DNA from 2 places in the Streptomyces sp. NPDC058279 genome. Region 2 is predicted to be linked to the other one. Evidence: riboswitches for the same ligand, from Rfam matches in the RefSeq annotation. Region 2 holds a riboswitch; the other holds the start of a gene.
The links. A riboswitch is a leader RNA that binds a small molecule or an ion and turns the genes downstream of it on or off. The one in region 2 is predicted to bind cobalamin.
Positions count from the first base shown of each region.

Region 1: another riboswitch for cobalamin. It lies ahead of ACFVXJ_RS19875 (ribonucleoside-diphosphate reductase subunit alpha); the one in region 2 lies ahead of ACFVXJ_RS18935 (energy-coupling factor ABC transporter permease).

Region 1 is NZ_JBHVYA010000009.1:306,096-309,480, reverse strand. It holds gene ACFVXJ_RS19875 (ribonucleoside-diphosphate reductase subunit alpha) at 1-1,913, opposite strand, end outside; cobalamin riboswitch at 2,067-2,223, opposite strand; gene ACFVXJ_RS19870 (GNAT family N-acetyltransferase) at 2,244-2,750, opposite strand; gene ACFVXJ_RS19865 (CstA-like transporter-associated (seleno)protein) at 2,828-3,025, opposite strand; gene ACFVXJ_RS19860 (carbon starvation CstA family protein) at 3,022-3,385, opposite strand, start outside.
Region 2 is NZ_JBHVYA010000009.1:90,255-93,639, reverse strand. It holds gene ACFVXJ_RS18950 (energy-coupling factor ABC transporter ATP-binding protein) at 1-54, opposite strand, end outside; gene cbiQ (cobalt ECF transporter T component CbiQ) at 51-800, opposite strand; gene ACFVXJ_RS18940 (energy-coupling factor ABC transporter substrate-binding protein) at 804-1,166, opposite strand; gene ACFVXJ_RS18935 (energy-coupling factor ABC transporter permease) at 1,166-1,864, opposite strand; cobalamin riboswitch at 1,893-2,119, opposite strand; gene ACFVXJ_RS18930 (hypothetical protein) at 2,221-2,715, opposite strand; gene ACFVXJ_RS18925 (hypothetical protein) at 2,841-3,385, shown strand, end outside.

The DNA.
Region 1 (3,385 bases), 220 kb from region 2:
TTCGACACCTGCGGCTCGATGCACTCGTACACGCCCGCGATCGAGGCGATGGTCGCCGTCGGGGCGATGGCGAGCAGCAGCGAGTTGCGCATGCCGGTCTTCGCGACCCGGGCGCGCAGCGCGTCCCAGCGCTCCGGCCAGTTCAGCTCGACGTCGTAGTGGTCCGGGTGCAGGACACCGCGGGCGGTACGGGTCTGCTCCCAGGCGGGGAGCGGGCCGCTGCGCTCGGCGAGGTCGCAGGACGCCTCGTAGGCGGCCAGCATGATCCGCTCGGAGAGCTTGGTGGACAGGGCCTTCGCCTCGGGGGAGTCGAAGGGGAGCTTCAGTCGGAAGAAGACGTCCTGGAGGCCCATCGCGCCCAGACCCACCGGGCGCCAGCGGGCGTTGGAGCGGCCGGCCTGCTCGGTCGGGTAGAAGTTGATGTCCACGACGCGGTCGAGGAAGGTGACGGCGGTGCGGACGGTCTCGTCCAGCCGCTCCCAGTCGATGTCGCCCGACTCTGCCAGGACGAAGGCGCCGAGGTTGACCGAGCCCAGGTTGCACACGGCGGTCTCGCCGTCGTTGGTGACCTCGATGATCTCGGTGCACAGGTTCGAGGAGTGGACGACGGTGCCGGGTTCGGCGGTCTGGTTCGCCGTCCGGTTGGAGGCGTCCTTGAAGGTCATCCAGCCCTGGCCGGTCTGCGCGAGGGTGCGCATCATCCGGCCGTAGAGGTCGCGGGCGGGCATGGTCTTGCGGGCCAGGCCGGCCGCTTCGGCCTTGCGGTAGGCGGCGTCGAAGTCGTCGCCCCACAGGTCGACCAGCTCGGGGACGTCGGCGGGGGAGAACAACGACCAGTCGGCGTCGGCGTTCACCCGGCGCATGAACTCGTCCGGCACCCAGTGGGCCAGGTTCAGGTTGTGCGTACGGCGCTGGTCCTCGCCGGTGTTGTCGCGCAGTTCGAGGAACTCCTCGATGTCCGCGTGCCAGGTCTCCAGGTAGACGGCGGCGGCGCCCTTGCGGCGACCGCCCTGGTTGACGGCGGCGACGGAGGCGTCGAGGGTCTTGAGGAACGGGACGATGCCGTTGGAGTGGCCGTTGGTGCCGCGGATCAGCGAACCGCGGGCGCGGATGCGGGAGTACGACAGACCGATGCCGCCGGCGTGCTTGGAGAGGCGGGCGACCTGGTGATAGCGGTCGTAGATCGAGTCCAGCTCGTCCAGCGGGGAGTCCAGCAGGTAGCAGGAGGACATCTGCGGGTGCCGGGTGCCGGAGTTGAAGAGGGTGGGCGAGGACGGCAGGTAGTCCAGGCGGCTCATCAGCCGGTACAGCGAGGCCACTTCCTCGACGGCCGGCACGCTGTCGTCCGCGGCGAGACCGCAGGCCACGCGCAGCATGAAGTGCTGCGGGGTCTCGATCACCTGGCGGGTGATCGGGTGGCGCAGCAGGTAACGGCTGTGCAGGGTGCGCAGGCCGAAGAAGCCGAAGCGGTCGTCGGCGCCCTCGGTGAGCGCGTGCTCGACCAGCGCGTCGAGGCGGCTCGCGTGGGTGGCGACGAACGCGGCCGTGCGGTCGGCGATCAGGCCCTCGCGGTGGCCGACGGCGACGGACGCGGCGAAGGAGGTCGCGCCCTGGCCCGCGGCCTCGTCGCGCACGGCCAGCGTGAGCAGGCGGGCGGCGAGCCGGGAGTACGCCGGGTCCTCGGAGATCAGTCCGGCGGCGGCCTCGGTGGCCAGCGACCGCAGTTCGGCCTCGTCCGCGGCGGCGCTGCGGCCCCGCAGGGCGGCGGCGGCGACCCGGCCGGGGTCGGTGTCGGGGAGGTCGGCCGTCAGCTCGGTGAGGGTGCGCAGCAGCGCGGCCCCATGGCCCCCACCGGTGGTCGCGGTGTCGGACGGGTCGGACTCGGCGCGTGGTGCGGCGGGCGCGATGGTCACGGGGGGAGCTCTCCCTCACTCGGCTCCGGGGCACCTTCGGTGCGGAGCGCGAGCGGGCGCGCGCGGGCGCGTCCCCGACTCCGGGCACGCTTGCGCCGCGCTGCGTCCACCGGCCCAACCGCGAGGCCCGGACGTGGCTGTACCCGGTTCGGTCGAGCCGGGCGCGCTGTCGGCAGGTCCTCGGACTTCGGATGCGCCAATGGGCGCAGTTCATACCGTTGCGGGACAGTTCCGGATTCGCACCGGATTCCCCTGCGGCGACAGCGAGCATGAGCATACATGTGGGGGCACCCTCCTGTGGGACCCCCTAGATGTTGTGTCGCGCACCGACTACAGCGCGAGACCGTACGTGAGCAAGGTGAGGTCGGGGACCGGCTCCCAGTCCCGCTCGGGCGAGCGGACGAAGCCCAGGCGCTCGTAGATCCGGTGGGCGCCGAGCATGTCCGGGGTGGTCGACAGCACGAGTCTTCGTACGCCGTCCACGGCCCGGGCGCGGTCGACGCAGGCCCGCACGAGCGCCTCGCCGGCGCCCCGGCCGCGGCCCTCGCGGGCGACCGCCAGCATCCGGAACTCGGCCTCGTCGGGGCGGGCGATGTCGCAGAGGGCGCTGCCCGGCGCGGCGAAGGTCACCCCGCCCACCACGCGTCCGTCGTCGAGTACGGCGACGAGCACTTCGGCCGCCGCGGTCGCGGCGCGTCCCGCCACGTCCTTGAGCCGGGCGAGGTACGGGTCGTCCGCGCCGTAGGTGAGGAGGCCGTCCCCGAGGTAGGCCCGGGCGGTGATGTCCCCGAGGGCCTCGTACTCCGCCGGCAGCGCCGGTCTGATCGTGATGTCCATACCGTCGAGTGTGCCCCGGGGGCACGGAAAGGGCCGCCGCGTTTTCCCGGGGGAACGCGCGGCGGCCCGTGGCCGGTTCAGCAGCAGCGGAAGCCCTCGCGCGGGTCGGCTTCGCGGGCATCGGTGCGGGCGCGTTCGAAGGCGCGCCGGGTGAGGACCTCGGCGTCCGGGGCGTGGGAGCGGGCGTGGGCCACGTAGCGGTCGTAGGCGGCCTCGCCGGAGAACTCCCGTACGTAGTAACGGGCCTTGGCCAGCGCCTGCCGGACGCCGCTCACGCCACCGGCTCCTTGGCCTTGCCGCCGCCCGAGTCGAGGCCGGCGGCGGCCAGCTCCGCCCGCTCCTCGGGCGTCGCGATCAGACCGGCCGGGGCGACGATCCGGGACTCGGTCCAGGGGACTTCGGTGAGGGCGACGTCCTGCGGGGCGCGGACCGCCTTGACGCAGGTCCGGGCGGCGTCCACCAGGACGATCACGATGAGCAGGGCGAAGAGCACCGACAGCACGCCGTCCACCGTGGCGTTGGTGACCACGGTGTGCATCTGGGCGAGGTCCTTCGCCGGCTTGATGACCTTTCCGGCGTCGATGCCGTCCTGGTACAGGTCGCGCTGTGCGAAGAAGCCGATCTTCGGGTTGTCG
Region 2 (3,385 bases):
CGGACCGTCCTCGTAGGCGTAACCCGCCCCCACCAGTTCCACCAACGGGTTCACAGGTGCAGCCCTTCCAAGGTGAGAGTCACGGCGACCAGCGCGGCCGGCAGGGCGGCGGAGGCCGCCAGGAACCGCCACGACAGCGCCGCCCCGGGCACCAGCACCCGCAGCGTCCCGTCGTAACCCCGCCCCGCCAGCCCCTCCTGGAGCCGCGCGGCGCGGTCGAAGGCCCGGACGAACGAGGTCGCGGCGAGCCCGGCCAGCGAACGCCACAGCGCCGCCCGGCCGGTGTGGCCGAGCCGGGCCGCCTGCGCCCGGTGCACCTGGGCCACCGAGTCGAGCAGCAGGAACCCGATCCGGTACATGACCAGCGCCACGTCCACCACCGGTGCCGGGACGCCGGCCCGCACCAACCGGGGCAGCACGTCCGACACCGGGGTGGTGAACGCGAACAGCAGCACCCCGAGCGAAGCCGCCGAGGTGCGCAGCAGCAACTCCGCCGCGTGCCGGGGCCCGTCCGGGGCCAGGGAGACCGGCCCGGCCGGGCCGCCCACCGCGAACAGCAACGGCAGCGCCCCGGTGAAACAGAACCCCAGCGGAATCCGGAAGGCCCGCCACAGCTGTCGTCCGGTCACCCCGGCCGGGCCGAGGAGCACGGCCAGGGTCGCCGCCGCGACCAGCGGCCCGCCGGGCCAGGGCGGCAGGCCGACGGCGGTGACGGTGAGCCCGAGCCCGAGCAGCGCCTTCTCCAGCGGATGGCGGTGGCGCCAGCGGCTGCCGTGCGCCGCCACGTCGATGGGCAGCACCGGTCAGTGCTCCGCCGGGGGTGCCGGGGGCGTCGGAGCGTCCTGTGGGCCGCCCGCCTGGGCGAGCCCCTGGCGGCGGCCCCTGCGCAGCCCGAAGTAGTAGGCGAGCACGCCGGCGCCGAGGGCCGCCTGCAAGGCGAACAGGGCCGACTCGACCTCCGAGGAGGGGGGTTCGTACAGCGGGGAGAACCACGGCTTGTAGTCCGGCCTGATCTCGGTGATCGCCGACTCGGCCTGACTGTCGGCGCCCGCGAAGGGCTCCTTCTTGCCCTCGCCCATGCCCAACGCGATCGGCAGGACGGCGAGCGCGGCCACCAGGAGCAGCAGCAGGGCGTTGATCTTCGTGTTCTTGCTCGTGCCGCTCATCAGGCCGCCGCCTCCTGCGCGTCGCGGCCGCGGGCCGTCAGCTTGGCGACGCCCAGCCGGACCAGGTCCGACTTGCTGGACTGCATCAGCAGCCGCATGACGAGCACGGTCAACAGCCCCTCGCTGACGGCCAGCGGGATCTGCGTGATGGCGAAGATGCCGCCGAACTTCGCGAGCGCGCCGAGGAAACCGCTCGCCGGGTCCGGGAAGGCCAGCGCCAGTTGCACACTGGTCACGCAGTACGTGACGAGGTCGGCGAAGAACGCGCCGAAGAAGACCGTCACCATCAGCGGCACGTCGAACCGCTTGAGCAGCCGGTAGACCCCGTACCCCGCCCAGGGCCCGGCGATCGCCATCGAGAAGGCGTTCGCACCGAGGGTGGTCAGCCCGCCGTGCGCCAGCAACAGGGCCTGGAACAGCAGGGTGATGGTCCCCAGCACCGTCATCACCGGGGGCCGGAACAGGATCGCGCCGAGCCCCGTCCCGGTGGGGTGGGAACAACTGCCGGTGACCGAGGGGATCTTCAGGGCCGACAGGACGAAGGTGAACGCCCCCGACGCCCCGAGCAGCAGCGTGCTCTCCGGGTTCGCCTTCACCTCGCGGGTCAGGGCGCGGACACCGTGTACGACGAAGGGAGCGGACGCGACGCCCCAGGCGGCCGCGTGCAACGGGGGCAAGAAGCCCTCGGCGATATGCATGAGTGGGGAGACCTCTCCAGCACCTCGTGGATGGACGACGCGCCCTGGCCGGTCTCCTGGCTCACGGGTGCCGCTGCCCTGGCTCCGCCTTCCCGGGGCCGTGCGGTCTCCCGCGCGGGCCCAGTGGCTTCCCGCTGGGGGCACCTCCCGGACGGTGGGTCTGGGGGAGAGTGGAGCCGGACTTCCCGATCACAGTGGCGAGGGCCGCACCGGTTTCCCACCGGTTTCCCGAACACCAAGGCCCCATGACCCTAGTCGGCCGGGCGGACGGGTCACAACCCGCCCCTTCCGGGCGCGCCCGCCGGCGGCCGCGCCCGGCGGAACGCAGGGTGGTGGGAACTCATGCACCTGACGGGTCAGCAGGTGGCCGGGTGCGGGAAGTCCAGGACGAACCGCTCCGGGGCGTGCAGCACGCTCGTGTTGTAGGTGGGCGGGGTGTCGAAGGCGGCGCCGAAGGTGACGTACCCCTCGAAGTCGCCGGTCAGGGCGATGCCCTTGAGCTTGCTCAGGGCGATCTGCTGGAGCTTGGGTCCCACGTAGACGTTCTGACCGGCGGCGTCGTGCGCGGCGGCCGGGTGCAGCCTGATCTCCAGGAAGTACTTCCCCGGCAGCGGGACGGGCTTGCCGGACCCGTCGTAGACCAGTTGGGAGACGGGTGTGACGGTGACCGGCGGGGCGGTTCCCTGGAGGTCGATCACCAGCCGGTCGTAGGTGCAGTGGCCGCCCCAACGGGCGTTGGTGACCAGTGTCGTACCGGTGGCGGCGGAGGCCGGCGCCGCGAGCGCGACCCCGGCGGTGAGCAGAGCGCCCGCGAGCAGTGCGGTGACCTGACGGCGACGTACGTGCTGCATGACGTCCCCTCGATTCTGGGAGACGGGGACAAGGGTGACACTGCCGAAGACGCCCCGGAGGCCGCCGCGGTTGCACGGATCACCCGGTGGCGGCGCGCCTTTCCTGGCAAGGTGGCGGCCTGGACATGGACCGTGCGACAGGGGAGCACCGGATGCGCCGTCACCGCCTTCACACCCGCCTTCACCGTCATGCCGTCGGCACCGCGGCCCTCGTCCTCGCGGCCACCGCCTGCGGGGGCGGCGGCGACCAGCAGGTCTCCCAGGAGGGCAAGGGCGGCTACCCCTGGGTCGCCACGGACGAGATATGCAACGCGCTGCCGTACGGCAAACTGGCCGACCCGCTCGGGGCCCGCGAGGACGTCGCCGACCGCACCCGCAGGACCACCGGGGGCTACCCGGGCGCCGAGTGCGTCCAGCAGCTCGTCCAGCGCGGCCCCGCGACCTACGGCGGCGCCAAGGTGGAGCTGGACTTCGCCTACGTCCCGAGCGTGGACGAGGCGAAGGAGGTCTTCGCCAAGGTGCGGGGCGACGCGGGCAAGGACGCGCCGGGCGGCGCCCCGGTGGACGTCGAGGGCGTGGGCAAGGAGGCGTACCGGCTCGCCTACACCAAGCCGGACGACCAGCGCCAGGTCAGGCAGCTACGGGTGCGGGACAGCAACCTCATGCTGGA